Regions from separate parts of the Ectobacillus soli genome, predicted to be linked through region 1. Evidence: riboswitches for the same ligand, from Rfam matches in the RefSeq annotation. Region 1 holds a riboswitch; each other region holds the start of a gene.
The links. A riboswitch is a leader RNA that binds a small molecule or an ion and turns the genes downstream of it on or off. The one in region 1 is predicted to bind cyclic di-GMP.

Region 1 (4,354 bases):
TCATTATTTCTTAGTGTTATGGTGCATTTTCTAAAGTCCAATTAATAGTGGTAGAATACGCACCATCTGTCCGAGCATCGAAAAGACCCGCAGAAGACATTTTAATTAATATTCCTTCATTTTCTCCCCACTGGACTGTTGTGTCTTGTCCTACTCCAGTAGTTCCTTCATAAATAAGTACCTGATCTTTTAAATAATTAACATTGTTACTGATTACATACACAAGAGCATTGGGGTCAAGTGTATACCCATTATTTGACGTCAAAGGTTGCGTTTCTTTCGCTTTTATGACCCATTTAGACCCTTGTCCTCGTGTATCTCGAACAACAATCGACCAATTGGATATTTCCCTCAAAATTGTAACTTCCTGCGGTTTTATTGTTGTATTTTGAAATCGTATTTCACTTGGAACCGTAAATTCAAGAATTACTCCAATTACAGTTATTGAAGCTTTTCCACTTTCAATTCCTGCTACAGTCTGTGTTGCCGTAATCGTTGTCCCCGCATCTTGTGCTGGAATTGTAATACTGTAGGATCCTCCTGCATCTACTAGCCCTTGATAGTTCCCACCCGGAGTGATTATATTTACTGTTGCTCCTGCTTCCCCTGTCCCTGATACCACTGTATCAACGTCACTCACGGTATTAATTGTTGGAGGTGGTGGTAATACATCCGTTCCCATTGTATAGAGAGAACCTTCACTTGCTAATACAGTTAAATCAATAAGTGCATCCTTCGCTGCTAATCCATAAAACTCCAGTTTTCCATCAGGACTTGGTGGTAATTTAGCAACGTCTAAAGCGCTTAGCTTAATCGTCAGCGTAACAGTAACTGTTGCGCCAAGGGAAAGATTGAGCCCAGCATTTCGTACACCGGTTACAGTTCCATCGACAGCATTTAGTGTCAATAAACTGCCATCAATAGTATCGTTAGTTGAACCTAAAAGCCATGTCTCTTCAAAATCAATCCATGCATTTTGTTTAAAACGAGGATCATCCAAAATAAATCTCAATTCTTGCGGCAGTTGATAAACAAATCTTTCCGTGTTAAGTACGCCTAAATTTAGTAGTGGGCTTCCGGTGATTACCAAAGAAAGATTTCCAGTACTAGAATTATAGGAACCATTCAAAGTTTGGTTTTCTAAAATTCCAACATTAGCAACCGCCAAAGCTCGTTGATATCCCATAATTGGAAATATTGTCCCATCTAATTTCGGGGTATTTAATACCATTGCAGGCGTGAGAACAATGATAATTACAAACGCAATCATAAGTAAGAGTTGTATCGCTTTTTTTATAAAGTAAAGTGTATGCAACTACACCCCTCCTTTATAAAGCAGATTAGATTATTAAGTACTAACAATCTACATATTAACTTTACACCTTTTTAATATTTTTGTAATATTACGACTGAAACTGTCATAATATTTTTAATATTATTTTAGAGATTCATTCATATTTTCGACAATATTTGCAGAATTTTGACTTCTTACTATATTTCTTTTTCTACTTAAAGACTCTGGTACTTATTCTAAAAGGAAATAACCCTAGCTTCTCGAAAGAAGGTAGGGCATACTTGTACTGCATTTTACATATAATTCCTATTTTTTATACAGAGGTGGCTTTCCTCTCAAAAAGAAAGGCCTAGACGGAAAATTCCACTTCATAGGGCTTTTTAATCTAAGAATATTCGTTCATCAAATGCCGAGTATCATAGTCTTCTGTTACTTTTGGATTGTAACTACCTTTAGCCGGCATGAGAGAAGGATGGTTAATGATTAATAGCCATTCGTCCGAGGGGGCTATCCTCGTCAATGATGTCTTGTATATCAAATACCGAGATTGGAAACATTGGGAAACCAAAGACATATGGAGTAATTTCATATAGTTGAAAATAGATAACAAGCACTTTGTCTGCAATGTAAAATTCTTGATTGGTCCGAATGGCTGTGAAACTATTGAGAAGCTGGATATCACGTTGTTTGATTTGCGTATGAATTGAGAGTGAAAGTCTTTTGACATAATCACTTCCAAGCTTAAACAAGTCTTTCAGTTCACAAACCTTACCCTTTTTTAGGTCAAATGTTAAAGACTTTATATACGTCATACCATGGGCAGCATGGTGGTGATACGTATAATTGGAGAGTAATAGGCTTACTACCTGGCGTTGGTCGTTTTTGATTTCATATAACCCTATCATTTCCTCCACTGTTTCCTTCATATTCCCAATTTGTTGATTGATGAGTTGCTGGGTTTGGCAGGCAATCGTCTGATTCATTGATTTTTCCAATTCCTGATTCTGCATACCAATTACTTGGGGATAAAAGACTGTTTTATTCGGTCCGTTGCTGATTTTAACCGTCTTAATACTTACGGAGAATGAATTAGACATACTTAACCATCCTTTAATATTTTATACTCATTGTATTCTTGAAAGAGGTAGGTGTATGCCAAGGGCAAAAGCGTGGAGTAATCCATAGGAAGGACCAATAAGCTATTTAAACGAAAACGGTGGCCTCCATTTTATGAAGGCTGCCAGTTCTTTAGGCTCGCAGCTTTGCGTCACCATCTTTCAATGGTTTTACCTTTTTCATTTGGCATAAAATTCACTCATACTTACATGTATTTTTGAAGAATAGGGGCAGGAACATTATTTTTTTTCATTACGTACCATGCACCGTCAGTAATTTGTCGGTCATTTCTCGTATCTAAAAAATGGATGCAAGAACACTCCCCCGCACCCTAAAAATCTATTTATATTAATTAGAGAAAATTTTCCTACTTATTAAATTGATGAATAAGCTGGATAGCAACTGGACCAAGGATAACAATAAAGAGACTCGGAAAGATAAAAAACACTAAAGGGAACAAGATTTTGATAGGAGCCTTCATGGCAGTTTCTTCTGCTTTTTGACGTCTGCGGTCCCTGACATCCACAGTAAGAATGCGAAGCACCTGCACCATTCCGACACCTAGCTTCTCCGCTCGCAATACACTATTGATAAAGGAGGAAACTTCCTCTACATCCAAACGATCTCGTACGCCCATTAATGCTTCTTTGCGGGTTAGGCCCAGCCGCAATTCCTCAAGGCAGCGACGGAATTCCTTGGCGAGTACACCATCTTGTTTTCCGATTACTTTACTTAGCGCAGAATCAAAACCTAAGCCTGCTTCAAGACTTACCGATAATAAATCAACGAAATCCGGTAATTCCTTCGACGCACGTTTTTTACGCTCTACCATTTTCATTTTTATGTAATAGCGCGGTAAAACAATACCAATCACTGATCCTATGAATGGAAAAATAATTAATGACGTACCTTGAAAGCCTAGTAATAATCCATAAAAAAGGAGTACAAGAGGCATTCCAATCAGAAAAGCCAACTGAACCATTCGATAATCGGCTGATTTCATGTGAAAAGGATTACCTGCTTGAACTAATTGCTTATCCAGCTTTTCTGCTTGTTTGCTTGGCAATCGTTTGGACAAACTTTTTTTTGCTTCCATCCAGAGAGGCAAGAAAACACGGTGTCGAAAGGATTCCTTATTCCTTTTCTCTTCGAGATCTGCATGATTTGTTTCATTCTCACCTAGTAAATGCTCCATTCGATGCTTTACTTGATTCTTTTTGTCCATTGGAATGAACAGCACTCCAAATACAAAGAAGAAAATGGCGAAAAAAAAGGCTGTATATAGCATATTACTACACCTCTATTTTAATAATCTTTTGAATCAGCAAAAATCCTAATATACCCGATCCAAGTGCAGCAGACAATAGCACGATGCCAATCTTATCTGTAAAAAATAGTCCGATATAAGAAGGCTGGATCATATATAATAATGTACCTAAGGCAAATGGAAGGATTCCAATCACAACCCCCGACATCCTACCTTGAGCAGTGAGTGTCTTAATTTGAGCTTGGATTTTTTGTCTTTCTCGAATCGTATCAACTATAATGCTCAAAACGGTTGCCAAATTCCCGCCAACCTGTCTTTGTATCAAAATTGCCTGGATCATTATATCCAGATCCTTGCTGGGCACTCTTTCATATAAATGATGAAGAGTATCTTCCATACCAATTCCATATTGCATTTCTTTAAGTACGATTTCCATTTCTTTATTCATCGGATAAGAAGATTCCTCTGCTACAGATTTTAATGCTTGATTAAAACTATAACCTGCTCGCATCGAACTAATAATCGTTGTAATCATATCCTGCAGCTGATCATTAAATTTACGAATCCGTTTGTTTCTTTTAAAACTCAATAATAACTTTGGATACAAGAACCCTGCAGTAAACCCAATCGCTACAACCAATAGCTGGCCCGTGATTAAATAAAGAATTCCGCCGAAA
Region 2 (4,354 bases), on a different contig from region 1:
AGGCAGAAACAAATTTCAATATATAGTATACATTATTTATTTTAATATGTTATACTCTTTGTAGAAAAAGGGAGCATATTTCATAAATCACATAAAGGATGGTAGGTATATGAGTACTGTGAATATCCAAACTGAATTACAAGAATTAGTCAATGGAAGCAATGCACAAGTTCAACTAAGCGTTCCGCAATTAGTTGAAAAAGTACTAGTGAAAAAAGAAGGTGTTTTATCTTCTGCAGGCGCTGTTTCTGTTGCGACGGGAAAATACACAGGACGTTCTCCTAAAGATAAATTTATCGTTAAAGATGATATTACGGAAGGCAAAGTTGACTGGGGTTCAGTTAACCAACCAATTTCATCAGAAACTTTCGATAAGCTATATACTAAAGTGTTAGAATACTTAAAAAACAAAGATGAAATATTCGTATTTAACGGTTTCGCTGGAGCAGATAAAGCATATCAAATGCCAATCCAAGTTATCAATGAATATGCATGGCATAATCTATTTGCAGAGCAATTATTTATTCGTCCTACTGAAGAAGAATTAGTAAATCATCAATCTGAATTTACAATTGTTTCAGCGCCTAATTTTAAAGCTGATCCAAGCGTGGATGGAACAAATTCAGAAACATTCATTATCACTTCCTTTGAAAAACGTATCGTTCTAATCGGAGGAACTGAATATGCAGGCGAAATGAAAAAAGGTATCTTCTCTATTATGAACTTCTTACTACCTGAACAAGACATCTTCTCTATGCACTGCTCTTCTAATGTTGGTCAAGAAGGCGACGTTGCTTTATTCTTCGGTCTTTCTGGAACAGGAAAAACAACTTTATCAGCTGATGCAAACCGTAAACTTATTGGGGATGATGAACACGGCTGGTCTGATAATGGTGTATTTAACATCGAAGGCGGTTGCTATGCAAAAGTTGTCAATTTATCACGTGAAAAAGAACCTCAAATCTACGATGCTATCACATTTGGTACTGTTTTAGAAAACGTTGTTCTTGATGAACATTCTCGCGTGCCAGATTATGATAATGTATCATTGACAGAAAATACTCGTGTTGCTTATCCAATGGAAGCAATTGATAATATTGTCTTACCAAGTGTTGCAGGTCATCCGAATACAATTATTTTCTTAACAGCTGATGCATCTGGCGTATTGCCTCCAATCAGCAAACTTTCTAAAGAACAAGCAATGTACCACTTCTTAAGCGGATATACAAGCAAACTTGCTGGTACAGAACGTGGAGTTACTTCTCCACAAGCAACATTCTCAACATGCTTTGGATCTCCTTTCTTACCGCTTCCAGCTTCTCGTTATGCTGAACTACTTGGAGAAAAAATTGAAAAACATAATGCCGAAGTATTCTTAGTAAACACAGGATGGACTGGCGGAGTATACGGTGTAGGAAAACGTATGAATCTTAAATATACTCGTGCAATGGTTCAAGCAGCACTTAACGGTGAACTAGCTAATGTGGAAACAAACAAAGATAGCATTTTCGGACTTGAAATTCCACTTCATGTACCTGGTGTTCCTGATGAAGTATTAATACCAGAAAAGACATGGGCTAACAAAGAAGAATATAAGAAAACTGCTTTGGAACTTGCAGGCAAATTCAAAGAAAACTTCAAGAAATTTGCTAATGTTTCTGAAGACATCATTTCAGCAGGCGGTCCTTTCTAATAACTAAAAACACCGTCTACAGAATTACTGTAGACGGTGTTTTTTTTTCAAAAAAAAAGAGCAGTCAAATGACTGCTCAACATTTATAGCATGTAACCGTGCTTCTAGCTAGAGATGCTTTTCGTAGTTGTTTTATCTACTATCCTACACTGCGTTACTTAGTAGACGCTACTTGTAGAAATTCATTCACTTCTTCAAAGCTTAACCCTAAACTTTTTGCCTCCATAATCAATGCTAACCACTCCATGTCAAGATAGGCTCCGTGCGTCTCTTCCCCAATCATTCTTGATTGACTCATCAACATTAGCTACCTCCGTAAGCGGCAGACCAGCCATCGTAGTATTCCTACCTTAGATCTGTGACTTTGCGTCCCCATTTTTCAACAGGTTTGCCTTTATCAACTTTTCATAATTTTAATTGTGATATTTCACAACCCTATTTTATCATGATTATCATTTAATAGTCGACTTATATTATAAAAATATTTAAAAAAACATTTTGACAATATTCGATAAACAAACGATGCACTTTACTAAATAGCGGGATGAAACATTTTAATCACACTTTTTTTTATAGGCATTCACACAATTTTGCTTCAGTTCATACAGTAACAGTAGATTCTATCTAGGAGGTGCACAGCATTGCGAAAGCTTCTCTTTCTATTTTTAATTATGCTACTTTGTTTGAGTACCTTAGCAGCTTGCAATCAAAAGTCAGTCAATGAAAAGATTCGTGTCGGCGAGGTCACCCATTCCTTATTTTATACTCCCCTATATGTAGCCATAAATAATGGCTATTTCCGAGAAGAAGGAATTGATTTAGAACTACAAATGACTGCTGGCGGTGATAAGACAATGACTGCCATTCTTTCAAATGGTATAGATATCGGACTCGTTGGTTCAGAGACATCCATTTATGTATACAATCAAGGAGCAAAGGATCCTGTTATTAACTTTGCCCAGCTAACCCAAACAGATGGGACATTTCTTGTGGCTCGTTCTAAAACAGATACATTCCATTGGAGTGATTTAAAGGGCAAGACGTTTCTTGGGCAACGCCAAGGTGGTATGCCGCAAATGGTAGGAGAATTTGTTCTGAAAAATCATAATCTAAATCCACAAAAGGATCTTACTCTCATACAAAACATTGACTTTGCGAATATTGCTAACGCCTTTGCTTCTGGAACAGGTGATTACGTTCAATTATTTGAACCAACAGCTAGTATTTTTGAGCAGTCCGGAAAAGGGTATATTGTCGCTTCATTTGGTGCAGAATCTGGAAATGTTCCCTATACATCCTTTATGACAAAGAAAAGTTATATAGTTAGCCATAAAGCAACGATAGAAAAATTTACACAAGCCTTATATAGAGGACAACAATGGGTAGACACTCATACTTCAGAAGAAATTACAAATACAGTACAATCACAATTTCCCGATACACCAAAGGAGATTATTACAAAAGTCATACAACGATATAAGGATCAGCAATCATTTGCAACTAATCCACTTTTAGATGAAGCAGAGTGGAATAACCTTCAAAAAATTATGAAAGAAGCTGGGCAATTGCCAAATAAGGTCGACTATCAAAGCTTAGTTGATCCAGCGATTGCTGAAAAAGTGATAAGAAAATAGGGGAAATGCATAATGAGCTTTTTATCCATTGACCAGCTTTACCATGGGTACTTTACTAAAGATGAAGCAAGTCTTGTGCTAGCTAATATAAGTTTATCTATCCAAGAAGGAGAATTTGTTTCGCTTCTTGGAGCAAGCGGATGCGGGAAAACGACATTACTTTCTTTAATTTCTGGATTACTAGTACCATTAAGCGGTACTGTAACACTTGAAGAGGAAATTATTACAAAACCATCATCCAAAATCGGCTACATGTTACAGCAAGACTACTTATTTCCTTGGAAAACAATACAAGAAAATGTTGTAACTGGACTTCGCATCACGAATACCTATAATGAAGAAAATAAACGTTACACTATCCAATTATTAAACAAGGTTGGATTACAAAACATAGAACATTTGTATCCTCATCATTTGTCGGGTGGAATGCGTCAACGTGCGGCTCTTGTCCGTACGTTAGCAACTCATCCGAAGCTACTATTATTAGATGAACCATTTTCCGCTCTTGATTATCAGACAAAGCTTAAATTAGAAGAACTCGTTTTTTCCCTGCTGAAGCAATTTCAAAAAACGTCCATCCTCGTTACTCATGATTTAGAGGAAGCGATCGCGATGAGTGACCGTATCATTCTACTGCAAGCTAGACCTGGAAGAGTAGCGAAAGAGGTTATAATTCCTGAGGATATACGTACTTTACCCCCCTTTCAGGCGCGTTCTCACCCTTCCTTCCTCCCTTTATTTCAAACTATTTGGAAGGAGCTTGAAGCTATTGAGGGATAATCACTTCAATTTGAAACTATTACACAGCATGTATAAAAAACAGAACCTTACAGTAAAATATACCATCCTATTTATACAAGTACTTTTGCTTGTTGGATTCATCTATCTATGGCAAGTTGCGAGCAGCCTAGATTGGATTGATCCACTTCTATTTAGTTCACCGATTAATATTTTTCACTTATTTAGTAGTAAGTTACAAGATGGTACGCTTTGGCCCCATCTATCTACCACACTATTTGAAACCTGT
Region 3 (4,354 bases), 260 kb from region 1:
TTGTCACAGGCAAGCCTTTCGTTACGAACGTTCTCGATCTTTCAACTAACGACACTCGGCGCCTTTTCAAACGGAATGGTTCTCGTTTTGACCCTTTTGATGCTCTACTTTGAAGATCGCAAAGGAGCCTATCGAACGTCTGCCATTTTTTTCTTTGGAAATTTAATTTTCTCTATCCTTTTGCTTCCATTAGGCTATAATGGATATGGGATTGGCTTTGTCGCCGGTTCTGGTATCGCGTTCTTATATGCCTTTGCAAGACTATTTAACTACGTTCAGGATATCGATTACCACACATTTTGCCAGTCAAATGTACAAACGAAACGCCGCGTATTCTTTACGAATCTTGCAAATCGATTAAATAAACTAAATTAGGACTACTGGAGGAGATTTTTATGGCAATCTTAGTAACAGGCGGAGCAGGATACATAGGAAGTCATACTTGTGTAGAGCTACTAAACAACCAATATGAGATTGTCGTCATCGATAACTTATCCAATAGTTCGGTAGAAGCTATTACCCGCGTGCAAGAAATTACAGGAAAATCCTTCCCCTTCTACGAAGAAGATTTGCTGAACCGAGAAGCGGTGGACACCATTTTCCGTGAAAATCAAATCGACGCCGTCATTCACTTTGCCGGCTTCAAAGCGGTCGGAGAATCCGTAAGCAAGCCTCTCTCTTACTACTATAACAATATAACAAGCACTCTCATTCTATGTGATGTCATGAACAAATATAACGTAAAACAACTCGTATTTAGCTCATCTGCAACGGTATATGGCGTTCCCGAAACGTCTCCGATTACAGAGGACTTTCCGCTATCTGCAACCAATCCGTACGGACAAACGAAGCTAATGATTGAACAAATTCTTCAGGATTTAGCAGTATCCGATCCAAGCTGGAGCATCGCCCTTCTCCGCTATTTCAACCCGTTCGGAGCGCACGAAAGCGGTCGAATCGGCGAAGATCCAAACGGCCTTCCAAACAATCTCATGCCGTATGTTACGCAAATAGCGGTCGGTAAATTAAAGGAGCTCAGCGTCTTTGGCAATGACTATCCAACAAAGGATGGCACAGGCGTACGCGACTACATCCACGTTGTCGATCTATCTATCGGTCATGTGAAGGCATTGGATTACATTCGTGAGCATACAGGAACGGAAGCCTTTAATCTTGGAACGGGAACTGGCTACAGCGTACTCGAAATGGTACAAGCCTTCGAAAAAATTTGTGGAAAACCAATTCCATACCGCATTACAAACCGCCGTCCCGGGGATATTGCAATCTGCGTTGCGGACCCTTCTAAAGCCAACCGCGTACTTGGGTGGCAAACTACACGCACATTAGAAGACATGTGCAAAGACTCATGGAACTGGCAATCTCATAATAAAAATGGCTACAAAGCCCTGCAAGTTAACTAAGTTTTCACATATATCTGGTTGAATCTTGTCCCAGCACTAGTATAATAAAACCATAAACGTGCAAGACCTCTTAATAGCAAACTTACTGAAAAGTAAGGACGCAAAGCAACAGATCTAAGGCGAGAAGCTAAGATGGCTGTGCTGCCGTAATTTTCTATTTAAGAGAAAAATCGTAGTGGAGGAGAATATAATATGGCTATTAAACGTTTTGTTTCATTCCTGGCATTGTTCGCATTATTTATCATACCAAGCGTTGCTGCATGCGCTAGCAGCGGCAACCCTCTATTAAAAACAAAGAATTTTACGATCTATTACGGAGCAGCAAATGCAAAAGCAATTCAAAAGCTCTCCACCTATAGCACAGTTGTCATTGAACCATACGCATTTACAAAGGATCAAATAACACAGTTAAAAAAATCTGGAACAAAGGTACTTGGCTATGTGAGCGTTATGGAACTAGAAGCTCAAAATAAAGCTAAAGTTACTGATTCTGATTACTACTATTATAATGGTAGTAAAATGCAGATCCCTCAGTGGAATACATATATTATGGATATCACGAACGCTCATTACAGAAGCGTTATATTAACAAAAGTAAATGAACAAGTCGCTCAAAAAGGATTAGATGGTGTCTTCTTAGACACAGTTGGTGACATTGATGATTATTTCTATGACAAACCAATCGACCAAACAAAGATTCGCGGCGGCTATGTTGCATTATTAAAAGAAATGAAAGCCAAATATCCAAGCTTACTTCTTATGCAAAACTGGGGCTTTGACACAATAAAAACTACATCGTTACCATACATCGATGCAGTACTATGGGAAGACTTTAACAGTAAAGTAATTGCAAAGGATGCATGGAGCCAAAACTGGATTAAGTACTTCCAAAGCCAAAAGAGTACGCTAAAAGTATTTACAGTTGCTCCTAACACAGCATCTCAATCTTTTAGCCAATCAAAAGGCTTCGTGTCTATGGTAAATAAAAATGATGTATATGATAAATTAAAATAAAACCTACATCTTATCGATTTGCCCCCCGCAGGGATTGCGGGGGGTTTTTGCTTTGGGGGGGTGGCGAGTCGGAGGACGTGGCAGAAAGCCTGGCGAAATTTGTCGTTTTTTCACGAATATAACGTTTTCGAGATTAAATGTGATAGTTTCGAGATTAAATTCAGGATTTCGTGATTAAATAGAGTCTTTTCGTGATTAAACTCAGGATTTTAAGATTAAATCAATGCGTCGTTGTGGATTGAACCGAGATCTCACACGTAAATATGCTATTTCATTAATAAGACAAATGTTCCTCTCATCAAATTCACTCATTTCCTCATTTGTTCAGACATTTTTTGTAGAATTAAGCCGATTACACTGGAAAAAGTGTGCAATCAACTTGATACAGTGGCCTCTTATACATCGCTCTGCCCGCACAAACTTTTGTTGAAACGAAGCACCAACACCTATAATAAGAAAAGAAAGCAACACAATAACCGTTCCCTCGCCTCATGTTCATACACCTTTGCTCTAATTTTACTTTATTACAACAAGCCCAAACACATAATTTGAGATTTAGAAAAATATTCCTTACAATAACAGTTGTACATACAAGTACAAAGGAGGACTATTCTATGAGCAACAAAATCCTGATGGTCGTTACAAATGGTTATACAATGAAGAACGGTGAACTAGCTGGTATATGGTTAACAGAATTTTCCGAAGCATATTTAGAATTTACGAAAAATGGATATGACGTAACTGTTGCAAGCCCAAAAGGCGGCGAATCCCAAATTGATCCACGCAGCTTACAAGGGGACGTTCCCGAAGAAGATCAAAAAGCTGGCACATTACTAACTAACACCCTTCCTCTTTCTAATATAAAGGGTGCAGATGAATTCATCGGCATTTTCTTTCCAGGTGGTCACGGTACAATGTTTGACTTCCCAGAAAACGAACATATTCACAAACTACTAACTGATTTTGCAAATCAAGATAAAATCATCGCAGCTGTATGTCACGGCCCAGCAGCCTTAGTAGGCGGCGTGCTCGCAAACGGACAACCTCTTGTCAAAGGCAAACGAATGACTGCCTTCACAAATGAAGAGGAAGTTGCCACAACTCTTGATAAATATATGCCGTTTTTACTCGAATCCAAGCTCCGTGAGCTAGGCGGTTCCTTCGTCGCCGAGCCAAACTGGTCTGATCACGTCGAAGTTGACGGAAAGCTAATTACCGGCCAAAATCCGCAATCAACCATAAGCGTGGCAAAAGCATTTATAGCACAACTAGCATAAGTATAGAAGAAAAGAAGCCCATCTTCACATTGATGGGCTTCCTTTTTATTAGACCAATTCTTTTTCATGCAAATGCTGCTTCATCCATTTTTCTACCTCACAAGGGGACAATGGATTACTATAGTAGAATCCTCGCACATTCTCACCGTTTATTCGCGTAAGAAAAGAACATTGCTCCTGCTCTTCCACTCCTTCAGCCAAGACAGAAATTCCTAAGCTATTTCCTAGATCAGCAACAGAATCGAGAAGCTTCTTATTCGCTAGGTTCCGTTTAATATTATAAATATAACTCTTATTATATTTCAGTAACTGAATTGGTAATTGTACCATATTACAAAGAGAGCAAAAATCCGTTCCAAAGTTTTCAAGAGCTACCATAACACCGCAGCGTTTCATGGCAGTTAAAAATGCCATTCCCATATCTGGGCTATTAATTAAAGCTTCCTCTGTCACTTCAACGATAAGTTGACCTGCCGCAAACTGCATATCCTGCAACAGTTGTATTACTTTCTCGGTAAACAAGCTACTATTAAGTAACTGAGGGGACAACCGTACAGCTAGTTTCATTTTTAAGTGAAAGGTATCATTCCACGAATGAATTTTTTGCATCGCTTCTTGTAACATCCAAAGCGTTGTATCTGC

Region 2: linked by a shared signal. The riboswitch ahead of ACAN53_RS00175 (anti-repressor SinI family protein) and the one ahead of ACAN53_RS14290 (DUF3298 and DUF4163 domain-containing protein) in region 1 are both predicted to bind cyclic di-GMP.
Region 3: linked by a shared signal. The riboswitch ahead of ACAN53_RS13090 (endo alpha-1,4 polygalactosaminidase) and the one ahead of ACAN53_RS14290 (DUF3298 and DUF4163 domain-containing protein) in region 1 are both predicted to bind cyclic di-GMP.

The regions. Positions count from the first base shown of each region.
Region 1 is NZ_JBGJZM010000002.1:511,813-516,166, forward strand. Features, by position in the region: gene ACAN53_RS14285 (Ig-like domain-containing protein) at 17-1,315, opposite strand; gene ACAN53_RS14290 (DUF3298 and DUF4163 domain-containing protein) at 1,771-2,391, opposite strand; cyclic di-GMP riboswitch class I at 2,524-2,595, opposite strand; gene ACAN53_RS14295 (type II secretion system F family protein) at 2,778-3,698, opposite strand; gene ACAN53_RS14300 (type II secretion system F family protein) at 3,703-4,354, opposite strand, start outside.
Region 2 is NZ_JBGJZM010000001.1:27,343-31,696, reverse strand. Features, by position in the region: gene pckA (phosphoenolpyruvate carboxykinase (ATP)) at 110-1,693, shown strand; gene ACAN53_RS00175 (anti-repressor SinI family protein) at 1,848-1,997, opposite strand; cyclic di-GMP riboswitch class I at 2,012-2,096, opposite strand; gene ACAN53_RS00170 (ABC transporter substrate-binding protein) at 2,335-3,327, shown strand; gene ACAN53_RS00165 (ABC transporter ATP-binding protein) at 3,340-4,107, shown strand; gene ACAN53_RS00160 (ABC transporter permease) at 4,136-4,354, shown strand, end outside.
Region 3 is NZ_JBGJZM010000002.1:252,921-257,274, forward strand. Features, by position in the region: gene pelG (exopolysaccharide Pel transporter PelG) at 1-375, shown strand, start outside; gene galE (UDP-glucose 4-epimerase GalE) at 396-1,421, shown strand; cyclic di-GMP riboswitch class I at 1,487-1,570, shown strand; gene ACAN53_RS13090 (endo alpha-1,4 polygalactosaminidase) at 1,614-2,435, shown strand; gene ACAN53_RS13095 (type 1 glutamine amidotransferase domain-containing protein) at 3,050-3,712, shown strand; gene ACAN53_RS13100 (sensor domain-containing protein) at 3,761-4,354, opposite strand, start outside.